One region of the Streptomyces sp. NPDC002574 genome, then DNA from elsewhere that is predicted to be linked to it. Evidence: predicted binding sites of a transcription regulator. Region 1 holds the regulator's gene; the other holds the start of a gene.

Region 1 (7,159 bases):
TTCTACCTGCACGTCCCGTACTGCGCCACCCGCTGCGGCTACTGCGACTTCAACACCTACACCGCCGCCGAGCTGCGCGGCACCGGCGGCGTGCTCGCCTCCCGCGAGAACTACGCGGACACGCTCATCGACGAGATCCGGCTCGCCCGCAAGGTGCTGGGCGACGACGCCCGCCGCGTCGAGACGGTGTTCGTCGGAGGCGGCACGCCGACCCTGCTGCCGGCCGCGGACCTGACCCGCATGCTGGGCGCGATCCGGGACGAGTTCGGCCTGGCGGAGGGGGCCGAGGTCACGACGGAGGCGAATCCGGAGTCGGTGGACCCCGCGTACCTGGCGGAGCTGCGGGCCGGGGGCTACAACCGGATGTCGTTCGGGATGCAGAGCGCCCGGCAGCACGTGCTGCGGGTGCTGGACCGCAAGCACACGCCGGGCCGGCCGGAGGCCTGCGTGGCGGAGGCGCGGGCGGCCGGCTTCGAGCACGTGAACCTGGACCTGATCTACGGCACGCCGGGGGAGTCGGACGACGACTGGCGGGCGTCCCTGGACGCGGCGATCGACGCGGCCCCGGACCACGTGTCGGCGTACGCGCTGATCGTGGAGGAGGGCACGCAGCTGGCCCGCCGGATCCGGCGGGGCGAGGTGCCGATGACCGACGACGACGTCCACGCGGACCGCTACCTGATCGCGGAGGAGCGTCTGTCGGAGGCCGGGTTCGACTGGTACGAGGTGTCCAACTGGGCGACCTCGACGTCGGCCCGGTGCCGTCACAACGAGCTGTACTGGACGGGCGCCGACTGGTGGGGGGCCGGACCGGGCGCGCACTCCCATGTGGGCGGCGTGCGCTGGTGGAACGTGAAGCACCCCGCGGCGTACGCGGCGGCGCTCGCGGAGGGGCGCAGTCCCGGCGCGGGCCGCGAGGTGCTGGCCGCGGAGGACCGCCGGGTGGAGCGCATTCTGCTGGAGCTGCGGCTCGCGGACGGCTGCCCGCTGGACATCCTGGCCCCGGCCGGGGCGGAGGCCGCCGGGCGCGCGGTGGCCGACGGCCTGCTGGAGCCGGGCGACTACGAGGCCGGGCGGGCGGTGCTCACACTGCGCGGGCGGCTGCTCGCGGACGCGGTGGTCAGGGACCTGGTCGACTGATCAGGCGCCCGGGGCCGTGACGAAGTCGATCAGCTCCTCCACACGGCCCAGCAGTTCCGGCTGGAGGTCCTTGTAGGAACGGACGGAGCCGAGGATGTGCTGCCAGGCGGCTCCGGTGTTCTCCGGCCAGCCGAGCGCGCGGCACACCCCGGTCTTCCAGTCCTGGCCGCGCGGCACGGCCGGCCAGGCGGGGATGCCGACGGAGGAGGGCTTCACGGCCTCCCAGACGTCGATGTAGGGGTGGCCGGCGACGAGGACGTGGTCGCCGGTGACCGAGGCGGCGATCCGGGACTCCTTGGAGCCCGGGACGAGGTGGTCGACGAGCACGCCGAGCCGTGCGCCGGGTCCCGGGGCGAAGGCCGAGACGATGGCGGGCAGGTCGTCGACGCCCTCCAGGTACTCCACGACGACGCCCTCGACCCGCAGGTCGTCGCCCCAGACCCGCTCGACGAGCTCCGCGTCATGGCGTCCCTCGACGTAGATGCGCCCGGCGCGGGCGACCCGGGCGCGTGCGCCGGGGACGGCGAGGGAGCCGGAGGCGGTCAGCCGCGGGCCGGAGGGCGCGGCGGAGGTGGGGCGCACCAGGGTGACGACCTTGCCCTCCAGGAGGAAGCCGCGCGGCACGAGGGGGAAGACGCGGTGCTTGCCGAAGCGGTCCTCCAGCGTGACGGTGGGCCCCTCGGCGGTCTTCTCGCAGCGGATCACCGCTCCGCAGAAGCCGGTGGAGACCTCCTCCACCACCAGGTCCCGCTCGGCCGCGACCTCGGGCGCGGGCACGGACGGCCGCTTCCAGGGCGGGGTGAGATCGGCGTCGTAGTTCCGGCTGCGCATGCCAGGGATCGTATCCGGGCGGACCGCCGCTCAACCGGATCCGAACCGGGCCGCCAGCGCGTCCCGTTGGGCTCGGACGAAGCCCGCGTCGACCACGGCTCCGTGTCCGGGGACGTAGAGCGCGCTCTCGCCGCCCAGCTCCAGCAGCCGGTCCAGGGTGCCCGGCCACCCGCCCGGGGCGGCGTCCTGGCCGGCCTGGGGCTCGCCGGACTCCTCGACGAGGTCGCCGCAGAAGACCACGACGGGCGTGCCGGGCACGACCACCACCAGGTCGTGGGTGGTGTGTCCCTCACCGGGGTGGACCAGCAGGACCTCGCGGTCGCCGCCGAGGTCCACCGCGCAGCGGCCGTCGACGAGGTGGCCGGGGGGCACCAGGACGTCCGCGGCCCGCGTCGCGGCCTCCTCGGCGACGCCGTACTCGATCGCGTCCAGGCGCAGCGCGGACCGCTCGCGGCCGAGGTGGGCGCCGAGCGTCATCTCGCCGAAGACCTGGGCGCCGGGGAAGGCGGCCGTCCCGAAGACATGGTCGAAGTGACCGTGGGTCAGTGCGATGTGCGTCACGTCGCGCCCGGTCAGCTCCCGCACCCGGCGGCCCAGCTCGGCCCCCTCGGCGACCGAGGAGCCGGTGTCCACCAGCAGGACCCCCTCGTCGCCGGCCACGACCCCGATGGTGACGTCCAGGAACGGCATCCGGCAGCGTGCGACCCCGGGCGCCAGGTGCTCCCAGCCGCCGAAGGCCCCCGGCGCCGTCGGTGTCGTCTCCACACCGCGACGGTATCCCCGCCCGGGTGGGCCGCGCGCGCTACGGTGGCCGGTCGAAGGGGTCCGGGTGCGGACCGCCCTTGCCGAGGTCTTGCCTCCCCGCCGTACACTGACTTGGGGAAAGCTGGCACTCACTTGTCGGGAGTGCCAGGGCACGGAGAACGACCGACGCACCGGTGAACGGACGACTGGAGGTGGACGCCGCAATGCTGAGCGAACGACGGCTCGAAGTGCTGCGCGCCATCGTCCAGGACTACGTGGGCACCGAGGAACCGGTCGGCTCCAAGGCGCTCACCGAACGCCACCGGCTGGGGGTGTCCCCGGCCACGGTGCGCAACGACATGGCCGTGCTGGAGGAGGAGGGCTACATCCAGCAGCCCCACACCAGCGCCGGCCGGGTGCCGACCGACAAGGGCTACCGGCTGTTCGTCGACCGGCTCACGAACGTCAAGCCGCTGTCGGGCGCGGAGCGCCGGGCCATCGGGAACTTCCTGGACGGCGCCGTGGACCTCGACGACGTGGTGGCCCGCACCGTGCGGCTGCTGGCGCAGCTGACCCGGCAGGTCGCCGTCGTCCAGTACCCGTCGCTGACCCGCTCGACCGTGCGGCACGTCGAACTGCTGGCCCTGGCACCGGCCCGGCTGATGCTGGTGCTGATCACGGACACCGGCCGGGTCGAGCAGCGGCTGGTCGACGCCCCCGCGCCGGTGGGCGAGACCGTGCTGGCCGATCTGCGGGCCCGGCTCAACAGCCGGGTGGTGGGACGCCGCTTCGCCGACGTCCCGCAGCTGGTGCAGGACCTCGCGGACGGCTTCGAGCCGGACGACCGGCCCTCCGTCCAGGTCGTGCTGGCGACGCTGCTGGAGACCCTGGTCGAGGAGACCGAGGAGCGGATCATGCTGGGCGGCACCGCCAACCTGACCCGTTTCGGCCATGACTTCCCCCTCACGATCCGCCCGGTGCTGGAGGCGCTGGAGGAGCAGGTCGTGCTCCTCAAGCTGCTGGGCGAGGCCGGGGATTCGGGCGTGACCGTGCGAATCGGTCACGAGAATTTCCACGAGGGCCTGAACTCCACATCGGTCGTCTCCGTCGGCTACGGTTCGGGCGACGAGGCGGTCGCGAAACTTGGCGTGGTCGGCCCGACCCGCATGGACTACCCCGGAACGATGGGAGCGGTACGCGCAGTGGCACGTTACGTCGGACAGATCCTGGCGGAGTCGTAGTGGCCACCGACTACTACGCCGTGCTCGGCGTGCGCCGCGACGCGAGTCCGGACGAGATCAAGAAGGCCTTCCGCCGTCTCGCGCGCGAGCTGCACCCGGACGTCAACCCGGACCCGAAGACCCAGGAGCGGTTCAAGGAGATCAACGCCGCTTACGAGGTGCTGTCGGACCCGCAGAAGAAGCAGGTCTACGACCTCGGCGGCGACCCGCTGTCCGCCAACGGCGGCGGTGCCGGCGCGGGCGCGGGCTTCGGCCAGGGCTTCGGCAACTTCAGCGACATCATGGACGCCTTCTTCGGCACGGCGTCCCAGCGCGGTCCGCGCTCGCGCACCCGGCGCGGCCAGGACGCGATGATCCGGCTGGAGATCGAGCTCGACGAGGCCGCCTTCGGCACGACCAAGGACATCCAGGTCGACACGGCGATCGTCTGCAACACCTGCCACGGCGAGGGCGCCGCCCCCGGCACCTCCGCGCAGACCTGCGACATGTGCCGCGGCCGCGGTGAGGTCTCCCAGGTCACCCGGTCCTTCCTGGGCCAGGTCATGACCTCCCGGCCCTGCCCGCAGTGCCAGGGCTTCGGCACCGTCGTGCCGAACCCGTGCCCGGAGTGCGCGGGCGACGGCCGGGTCCGATCGCGTCGCACGCTGACGGTGAAGATCCCCGCCGGTGTCGACAACGGCACCCGCATCCAGCTCGCGGGCGAGGGCGAGGTCGGCCCCGGTGGCGGCCCCGCCGGCGACCTGTACGTGGAGATCCGCGAGTTGCCGCATTCGCAGTTCCAGCGGCGCGGCGACGACCTGCACTGCACCGTCACCATCCCGATGACGGCGGCGGCGCTGGGCACGAAGGTGCCGCTGGAGACCCTGGACGGCCTGGAGGAGATCGACATCCGGCCGGGCACGCAGTCCGGCCAGTCGATCCCGCTGCACCAGCGCGGCATCACGCATCTGCGCGGCGGCGGCCGGGGCGACCTGGTCGTGCACGTCGAGGTGCAGACCCCGGGCAAGCTCGACCCGGACCAGGAGGAGCTCCTGCGGCGGCTGGCGAAGCTGCGCGGCGAGGAGCGGCCGCTCGGCCAGTTCCAGCCGGGCCAGCAGGGTCTGTTCTCGCGGCTGAAGGACGCCTTCAACGGCCGCTGAGCGCATGGCGTGACACCTACGGGGCGCGGGCACCCGCCCGCGCCCCGCGCGGCCGTGTGTCCGGGCTCGTGAAACGATGGACGCATGGCCGCGCTGACCGATCTGTCCACCCTCGCCGCGCATCCGGTCGTGCAGGCGCCGATGGCCGGCGGGACGTCCACCCCCGCCCTGGCGGCGGCCGTGTCCGAGGGCGGCGGTGTGGGTTTCCTGGCGGCCGGTTTCCGGACCGCGCAGGCCATGCGCGAGCAGATCGCGCAGGTCCGGGGGCTCACCTCGCGGCCCTTCGGTGTGAACGTGTTCATGCCGCAGCGCGAGACCGCAGACCCCGCACACCTCGAGGCCTTCGCCGCGCGGCTGGCCGGTGAGGCCACCCGCTACGGCACGTCCCTGGGCGACCCCGGCACGGGCGGCGACGCCGTGCTGGAGGACGCGTACGGGGCGAAGATCGCGGCCCTGCTGGAGGACCCCGTCCCCCTGGTGAGCTTCACCTTCGGCTGCCCGGAGCCCGCGGTGCTGCGGGCCCTCGGCGACGCCGGCACGGTCACCGTCGTCACCGTGACCTCGGTCGCCGAGGCGCGGGCGGCCGAGGAGGCGGGCGCGGCGGCGGTGTGCGTGCAGGGCGCCGAGGCCGGCGGCCACCAGTCCACGCACCGCGACGACCCGGAGCGGGACGGTACCGAGACCGGGCTGCTCGTCCTGCTGCCGCAGGTGCGGGCGGCCGTGTCGCTGCCCCTGGTCGCGGCGGGCGGCATCATGCGCGGCGCGCAGATCGCCGCGGTGCTGGCGGCGGGCGCCGACGCCGCACAGATGGGCACGGCCTTCCTGGCCTGCCCCGAGTCGGGGGCGCACCCGGTGCACAAGCGGGCCCTGACCGATCCCGACTTCACGGGGACCGAGCTCACCCGGGCGTTCACCGGCCGTCCCGCGCGGGGGCTGGTCAACCGGTACCTGCGCGAGCACGGCCGGTACGCCCCGCCCGGCTATCCGCGCGTCCACTTCCTGACCGCCCCGGTGCGCGCGGCGGCCGCCGCGGCCGGTGACCCCGGGGCGATGGCCCTGTGGGCCGGCCAGGGGCACGCCATGGCCAGGGACCTGCCCGCCATCGACCTCGTCCGGCTGCTCGCGGCCGAACTCGACTCCGCCCGGAGTGCTTTGTGACCGCCCCAGTCTTCGTTGTCGAGCCCGGCGCCCTGGGCCCGGACCGCATCACCCTCTCCGGCCCCGAGGGGCGGCACGCCGTCTCCGTGCGGCGGCTGCAGGTCGGTGAGGAGATCGTACTGACGGACGGTCAGGGGCGGGGCGCGCAGGGCGTCGTGGCCGCCGTGGACGGCAAGGACACCCTCGAGGTCGCGGTCACCGGGGTCCGGGAGGAGCCCGTCCCCCGTCCGCGGATCACGGTCGTGCAGGCCCTGCCCAAGGGCGACCGCGGCGAACTGGCCGTGGAGACCATGACGGAGGTCGGCGTCGACGCGATCGTGCCGTGGTCCGCGGCCCGCTGCATCACGCAGTGGAAGGGCGACCGCGGGGCCAAGTCCCTCGCCAAGTGGCGTTCCACCGCTCGCGAGGCCGCCAAGCAGGCCCGCCGTCTGCGCTTCCCCGATGTCAGCGAGATGTTGACGACCCGTCAACTCGGGCCGCTGCTCGCCGGTGCCGCCTTCGCCGCCGTCCTCCACGAGGAGGGGTCCGAGCCGCTGGCCGCCGCGGCCCTTCCGGCGGACGGCGACATCGTCCTGGTCGTCGGGCCCGAGGGCGGTGTCTCCCCCGAGGAGCTGGACGCCCTGGCCGCCGCGGGCGCCAAGCCTTACCGGCTCGGTGCCAGTGTCCTGCGCACCTCGACGGCCGGTGTCGCGGCGACCGCGCTGCTCCTGGGACGCACGGGCCGCTGGGGCTGATTATTTTGGGGTTCGCTCGCCTCCGGGCGCTTTGCCCCGGTGTCTCGGTCGCTTGGTCTCGTCGCTTTCGGCACCGGCGCGCCCTTTGGCTCGCTCACAGGGTGTGGGCGTGGGCGCTCGGATGCTTGGAGCCTCCGCCGTGCCGGCCGCCGAGGTCGCGACGTGCCCGCGA
Region 2 (7,159 bases), on a different contig from region 1:
CTCGGGCTGATCGAGGAGGTGGGCGTCGAGGCGATCGGCGCCCACGACACCGCACTGGCCGAGCGCTTCCGGGAGGGGCTGCGCGAACTCGGCCACAAGGCCGTGCCGCCGGGTGCGCAACGCTCGGCGATCGTGGCCGTCCCGGGTCTCGGGGACGCGGCGGAGCGGCTGGCCGCGGCCGGCATCCGCCTCTCGGTCCGCGCGGGCAACCTGCGGGCGGCGTTCCACCTGTACAACACCGAGGCGGACGTGGACCTGCTGCTGCGCGTGCTCGCGCGCTGAGCCGGAAAACGCCTCGCCGTGCGCCGGGCGCCCGCCTACGGTCGGAGGATGGAAGTGCACTCGGTCAACGTGGGACGTCCCCGGCCGAACCCCTGGAAGGACACCGGCGTCACGGGCATCGACAAGCGGCCCGTGACGGGCCCGGTGGCCGTGACCGCACCGGGCCCCAAGGGCACCGGCGCGGTGGGCCTGGCCGGCGACCGGGCGTACGACGTGAAGCACCACGGCGGCTCCGACCAGGCCGTCTACGCCTACGCCCGCGAGGACCTGGACCGCTGGGAGCGCGAGCTGGGCCGGGAACTGCGCGACGGGATGTTCGGGGAGAACCTGACGACCCTCGGCGTGGACGTCAACGGGGCGCTGATCGGCGAGCGTTGGCGGATCGGCGGCCCGGCGGGCCCGGTCCTGGAGGTGTCCTGCCCGCGCATCCCCTGCGGCACCTTCCAGGGCTGGCTGGACGAGGGCGGCTGGCTCCGGAGGTTCACCCGTGCCGCGCAGCCCGGCGCCTACCTGCGGGTGGCCGCTCCGGGCGGGATCCGCGCGGGCGACCCGGTGGAGATCGTCCACCGCCCGGACCACGAGGTGACCGTGGCACTGGTCTTCCGGGCGGTCACCCTGGAACCCGCGCTGCTCCCCTCGCTGCTCGCGGCGGACGCGCTCCCGGAGGAGATCCGGACGGCGGCGCGCAGGCGCACGCGGTCCCACTAGCCTGCCCGGCATGACGACTTCACTCATCACGGGAGCCACCGCGGGACTGGGCGCCGCCTTCGCCCGCCGGCTCGCGAGCGACGGCCACGCCCTCGTCCTCGTCGCGCGCGACGAGCAGCGGCTGGAGGAACACGCCGCCGAACTGCGCCGTACCTACGCGGTGACCGTGGAGGTGCTGCCCGCCGACCTGTCGACGGACAAGGGCATCGAGGCGGTCGAGGCCCGGCTGGGCGACCGCGAGCGGCCGGTCGGCGTGCTGGTCAACAACGCGGGCTTCGGCAACCGCGGTGCCTTCGGCGACGTGCCGATGGCCGACGAGCTGACCATGCTCAAGGTGCACTGCGAGGCCGTGCTGCGGCTGACCGGCGCGGCGGCCGCGGCCATGAAGGAGCGCAGGCGCGGCTTCGTCGTCAACGTGGCCTCGGTGGCGGCGTTCGTGCCGCGCGGCACGTACGGCGCGAGCAAGGCGTGGGTGGTCAGCTTCACCCGGGGCGCGGCCCGCGAACTGTCCGGCAGCGGGGTGCGGCTGATGGCGCTGTGCCCGGGCTTCGTGCGCACCGAGTTCCACGAGCGGGCCGGCATCGACACCGCCGGCATCCCCGCCTGGGCGTGGCTGGACGCCGACAAGGTGGTCGCCGCGGCCATCCGCGACCTGGCCCGCGGCCGCACGCTCAGCGTGCCCGACCCGCGCTACAAGGCCGCGGCGCTCGCCGCCAAACTCGCCCCGAGCGGGGCCTTCGGCGCGGTCTCCGCGTCGGCCGGCCGCCGCTTCGGCCCCGTCTACCCCCGGGACTGACGGGGCCGCCCGGGCGGGCGGCAGAAGCGGAAAAGGCCGAAGGCCCCCGTTCCCGGTGCGGGAACGGGGGCCTTCGGGCGCACTCAGTGGGAGTGGCCGTGACCGTGGCCGTGACCGGCCTCGGCGGGCTCCTCCTCCTTCTTCTCCACCACGAGGGTCTCGGTGGTGAGAAGCAGGGAGGCGATGGAGGCGGCGTTCTCCAGGGCGGAGCGGGTGACCTTGACCGGGTCGATGACGCCGGCCTTCACCAGGTCGCCGTACTCGCCGGTCGCGGCGTTGAAGCCGTGGCCCTTCTCCAGCTCGGCGACCTTGGAGGTGATGACGTAGCCCTCCAGGCCGGCGTTCTCGGCGATCCAGCGCAGCGGCTCGACCGCGGCGCGGCGGACGACCGCGACACCGGTGGCCTCGTCGCCGGACTTGCCGAGGTTGTCCTCCAGCACCTTGACGGCGTGGACGAGCGCGGAGCCACCACCGGAGACGATGCCCTCCTCGACCGCGGCGCGGGTCGCGGAGATGGCGTCCTCCAGACGGTGCTTCTTCTCCTTGAGCTCGACCTCGGTGGCCGCGCCGACACGGATGACGCACACGCCGCCGGCCAGCTTGGCGAGGCGCTCCTGGAGCTTCTCGCGGTCCCAGTCGGAGTCCGTGGTGGTGATCTCGGCCTTGATCTGGTTGATCCGGCCCTCGATCTCCGAGGAGTCGCCCGAGCCGTCGACGACGGTGGTCTCGTCCTTGGTGACGGTCACGCGGCGGGCGTTGCCGAGCACGTCCAGGCCGACCTGGTCGAGCTTGAGGCCGACCTCCTCGGCGACGACGGTCGCGCCGGTGAGGGCGGCGATGTCGCCCAGCATGGCCTTGCGGCGGTCACCGAAGCCGGGGGCCTTGACCGCGACCGCGTTGAAGGTGCCGCGGATCTTGTTGACCACCAGGGTCGACAGGGCCTCGCCCTCGACGTCCTCGGCGATGATCAGCAGCGGCTTGGAGGCGCCCGCCTGCAGCACCTTCTCCAGCAGCGGGAGCAGGTCCTGGATGGAGGAGATCTTGCCCTGGGTGATGAGGATGTACGGGTCCTCCAGGACGGCTTCCTGGCGCTCCGGGTCCGTCACGAAGTACGGCGACAGGTAGCCCTTGTCGAAGGCCATGCCCTCGGTGAAGTCCAGCTCCAGACCGAAGGTGTTGGACTCCTCGACGGTGATGACACCGTCCTTGCCGACCTTGTCGATCGCCTCGGCGATCAGCTCGCCGACCTGCTTGTCCTGGGCGGACAGCGCGGCGACGGCGGCGACGTCGTCCTTGCCCTCGATCGGGCGGGCCGAGGCGAGCAGCTCGTCCGAGACGGCCTTGACGGCGGCGTCGATGCCCTTCTTCAGGGACGCGGGGGAGGCGCCGGCGGCGACGTTGCGCAGGCCCTCGCGGACCAGCGCCTGGGCGAGCACGGTGGCGGTGGTGGTGCCGTCACCCGCGATGTCGTTGGTCTTGGTCGCCACCTCCTTCACCAGCTGCGCGCCGAGGTTCTCGTACGGGTCGTCGAGTTCGACCTCACGGGCGATGGTCACGCCGTCGTTGGTGATGGTCGGGGCGCCGAACTTCTTGTCGATGACGACGTTGCGGCCCTTGGGGCCGATCGTCACCTTCACGGTGTCGGCGAGCTTGTTGACTCCACGCTCAAGGGCGCGACGGGCGTCCTCGTCGAACTTCAGGATCTTGGGCATACCGGCGGAATTCCTCGTCTTTGGGTTCTCGTCAAAGACCGCGCCCCGGGCCCCCGGTCCGTGCGAGGACTCGGTGTGCCCGGGGCGTGGTCACGGCATTTCTCGGTTACGAGCGGCGCCGGATTTACTTCTCGACGATCGCGAGGACGTCGCGAGCCGAGAGGACGAGGTACTCCTCGCCGCTGTACTTGACCTCGGTGCCGCCGTACTTGCTGTACAGCACGATGTCGCCGACCTTGACGTCGAGCGGGATGCGGTTGCCGTCCTCGAAGCGACCCGGACCGACGGCCAGGACGACGCCCTCCTGGGGCTTCTCCTTGGCGGTGTCCGGGATGACCAGGCCGGAGGCGGTGGTCTGCTCGGCATCCAGCGGCTGGACCACGATGCGGTCCTCGAGCGGCTTGATGGCAACCTTGGTGCTGGCGGTCGTCACGATCCGACCTCCCCCTTCAAAGGGCTCACGGGAGTGTCTGTCTGGGGTGGCGACCTGGTAGGCCCGTCGTCGCGGGTGCCGGACCTGCCCGTCGCGTTTGTTGCTGGCACTCGACATGGCTGAGTGCCAGGTCTGACATTATGACGCGCTTAGCACTCGGTCAAGCGGAGTGCCAATGCCACGCCGGACGCGCCGTGCGAAGCCGGCGCCCGGCTCGCCGGCGCGGACCGCGGCGGCGATCCCGGCCCGGCGTCCTCCGCGGGCACGGTGACCTCGCCCCGGCATCCCGGAATCCCCGTCCATACGGGCCGGTACGGCCCCCTCGGGCCGTCCTCCCCCGGGCTCCGGGCGGCTCCCTCACGTCGTACCGCCCCCGGCGGCCACGGCCGCGACGAGCACGGGGCCCGGTCCGACAGCCACCGACGGCGCGGGACAATGGGCCGTGTGGATCTCGATGCGTTCTCTGCCCTGCTGACCGACGAGGGGCAGCGGCTGCTGGCCGGCCTCCGCGACTACGACCCCGCGGACGAGATCGCCACCGCGACCCGGCTGCGGCGGGAGCACGACGCGACATTCGTCTCGGCGGCCCTCACCCAGGCGCGGCTGCGGCAGCGGGCGGAGGCGAAGTTCGGCGAGGACGCGTACGCGATGTACTTCACGCCCCACGGCGTGGAGCAGTCGACGCGGGCGTCGGTGGCCCGGCACCGGGCCGAGCGGTTCGCGGCCCTCGGCGTGCGGAGGCTGGCCGACCTCTGCTGCGGGATCGGCGGCGACGCGATTCCGCTGGCGCGGGCAGGGGTGGAGGTGCTCGCGGTCGACCGCGACCCCCTGACGTGCGCGGTGGCGCGGGCCAACGCGCGGGCGCTGGGGCTCGCGGAACGCATCGACGTGCGCTGCGCCGACGTCACCGAGGTGGGGACGGACGGCTGCGACGCGGTCTTCGTCGACCCGGCCCGGCGCGGCGGGCGCGGCAGGATCTTCGACCCCGAGGCGTACTCCCCGCCGCTGTCGTGGGCCGTGACGGCGGCCCGCAGGACGCCTCTGGCCGCGCTGAAGGTCGCGCCCGGCATCCCGCACGAGGCGGTGCCGGAGGACGCGGAGGCGGAGTGGGTCTCCGACCACGGCGACGTGAAGGAGGCCGTGCTCTGGTTCGGCACGGACTCGGGCACCCGGCGGGCCACGCTGCTCCCCTCCGGCGCCTCACTGCCCGCCGCCGGCCTGCCCGACCCCGCGGTGCGCCCGGTCGGGCGCTGGCTGTACGAGCCCGACGGCGCCGTCATCCGGGCCCACCTCGTCGCGGACGTCGCGGCCCAGGTCGGGGGCGGTCTGATCGACGAGACCATCGCCTACGTCACCTCGGACGAGCCGCACAGCACGCCGTACGCCTCCGCGTACGAGATCACTGACGTGCTGCCGTTCAACCTCAAGCGGCTCAAGGCGCTGCTGCGTGAACGGGAGGTGGGCGTGCTCACGGTCAAGAAGCGGGGGTCCGCGGTCGAGCCCGAGGAACTGCGCCGCAGGGTCAGGCCCCAGGGGCCCCACGCGGCGACGGTCTTCCTGACCCGGGTCGCGGGCGCGCCCAGCATGCTTCTCGGGGCGCCCGCGCCCTCGCCGTGACGTTCCCCGCCCTCCCTCCCGGGTGCCCTGTGAAGTCAGTGACCCCGGCGCGCGCGGTGGGGTGCCGGGTTCGGGGCCTCCGGGCCGGCCATTCTGGACAGCACATTTAGGTGCCTCCGGTGCTCTCCACTGATCACCCCGGGTCATGCACCCACATATGCTCCACAGTCCAGAACGCCCACCCTCCGACCCCGCCCCCTCGGTTTCGTCATGCGCCTGATCCCCGGAGGGGGGGTAGAGACGGCACCGTGCCCGGGCCATCCGTTGGCGCGGCGCGGTCCAGGTGCCCAGCCGTCACCGCAAACACCTCCGCCGGCCGTCAGTCGCCCAGCCGACCCGGGAAGGGGTGTGGCGGGGTGCCCCCGCTCGGGTCACCTCCCAGCGGTAGCTGGGGACGCAACCCCCGGCCGGAGGTTGGGGGAGGGCGGGGAGAAGCCTCCCCGCACGGCCGGCGCAGCGCACCCGCACTGGGGTCAGGCCACGGCCTCGAAGCGCCAGCGGTGCACGGCCCGCAGGGCCAACCCCTCATCGGGATCGGGCAGTTCGGGAAGCTCCGCGTCGTACGGGGCGTCCCACCACGTGATCACCAGCACCCGGTCCTGCGGCGCGGAAAAGGTCTCCCGGCGCGACGGCACGGGCGTCAGCGTCTGCGCGCGGACCCACGCGAGGAGTTCGGGCCCGCGGCCCTCGGCGGCGCGGGCCTCCCACATCAGGGCGACGGTCATGAGGAGTAGAGGTTGTCCTTGCTGAGCTCGTGCACGTGATCGTGGTCATGGCCGGGCGCATGCGTATGCCCGGGCACGGACACGTCGGTGACCAGCAGCGAGGAGTCCGCCGGCAGGTCCCACGTCGAGGAGGGGCGGCCGCGGGCCACCATTTCCGCCCCGAGCGCCGCGACCATGGCGCCGTTGTCGGTACAGAGCTTGGGCCGCGGCACGCGCAGGATGATGCCCGCGTCCTCGCACCGCTCCTGGGCCAGGGAGCGCAGCCGGCTGTTGGCCGCGACACCGCCGCCGATCATGAGGTGGTCGACGCCGTTGTCCTTGCAGGCGCGGATCGCCTTGCGCGTCAGCACATCGGCCACGGCCTCCTGGAAGGAGGCGGCGACGTCCGCGACGGGGACGTTCTCGCCCTCCCGGCGCTTGGACTCGATCCAGCGGGCGACGGCCGTCTTCAGCCCGGAGAAGGAGAAGTCGTACAGCGGGTCCCGCGAGCCCGTCAGGCCGCGCGGGAAGCGGATCGCGGCCCGGTCGCCCTCGCGGGCGACGCGGTCGATGGCCGGGCCGCCGGGGAAGCCGAGGCCCAGTACGCGGGCGACCTTGTCGAATGCCTCGCCCGCCGCGTCGTCGATGGTCGCGCCGAGCGGCCGCACGTCGCCGGTGATGTCGGGCGCCAGCAGCAGCGAGGAGTGCCCGCCGGAGACCAGCAGCGCCATCGTGGGCTCCGGCAGCGCGCCGTGCTCCAGCTGGTCGACGCAGATGTGGGAGGCGAGGTGGTTCACCCCGTACAGCGGCTTGCCGAGGGCGTAGGCGTACGCCTTGGCGGCCGAGACGCCGACCAGGAGCGCGCCCGCCAGGCCCGGGCCGGCGGTGACGGCGATGCCGTCCAGGT

What was found. The regulator HrcA, encoded in region 1, represses chaperone genes, less so after heat shock. The targets are predictions, from matches to a motif close to TTNGCACTCNGNNNNNCNGAGTGCNAA.
Region 2: the regulator HrcA is predicted to act here: its motif matches at 4,081-4,107, upstream of groES (co-chaperone GroES).

What each region holds. Positions count from the first base shown of each region.
Region 1 is NZ_JBIARB010000001.1:332,140-339,298, reverse strand. It holds gene hemW (radical SAM family heme chaperone HemW) at 1-1,140, shown strand, start outside; gene ACFYXS_RS01675 (DUF3097 domain-containing protein) at 1,141-1,971, opposite strand; gene ACFYXS_RS01670 (MBL fold metallo-hydrolase) at 2,002-2,736, opposite strand; gene hrcA (heat-inducible transcriptional repressor HrcA) at 2,940-3,956, shown strand; gene dnaJ (molecular chaperone DnaJ) at 3,956-5,095, shown strand; gene ACFYXS_RS01655 (nitronate monooxygenase) at 5,180-6,253, shown strand; gene ACFYXS_RS01650 (16S rRNA (uracil(1498)-N(3))-methyltransferase) at 6,250-6,987, shown strand.
Region 2 is NZ_JBIARB010000014.1:223,311-230,469, reverse strand. It holds gene ACFYXS_RS31555 (aminotransferase class V-fold PLP-dependent enzyme) at 1-282, shown strand, start outside; gene ACFYXS_RS31550 (MOSC domain-containing protein) at 331-990, shown strand; gene ACFYXS_RS31545 (SDR family NAD(P)-dependent oxidoreductase) at 1,001-1,786, shown strand; gene groL (chaperonin GroEL) at 1,870-3,498, opposite strand; gene groES (co-chaperone GroES) at 3,623-3,931, opposite strand; gene ACFYXS_RS31530 (methyltransferase domain-containing protein) at 4,367-5,548, shown strand; gene ACFYXS_RS31525 (hypothetical protein) at 6,022-6,273, opposite strand; gene tsaD (tRNA (adenosine(37)-N6)-threonylcarbamoyltransferase complex transferase subunit TsaD) at 6,270-7,159, opposite strand, start outside.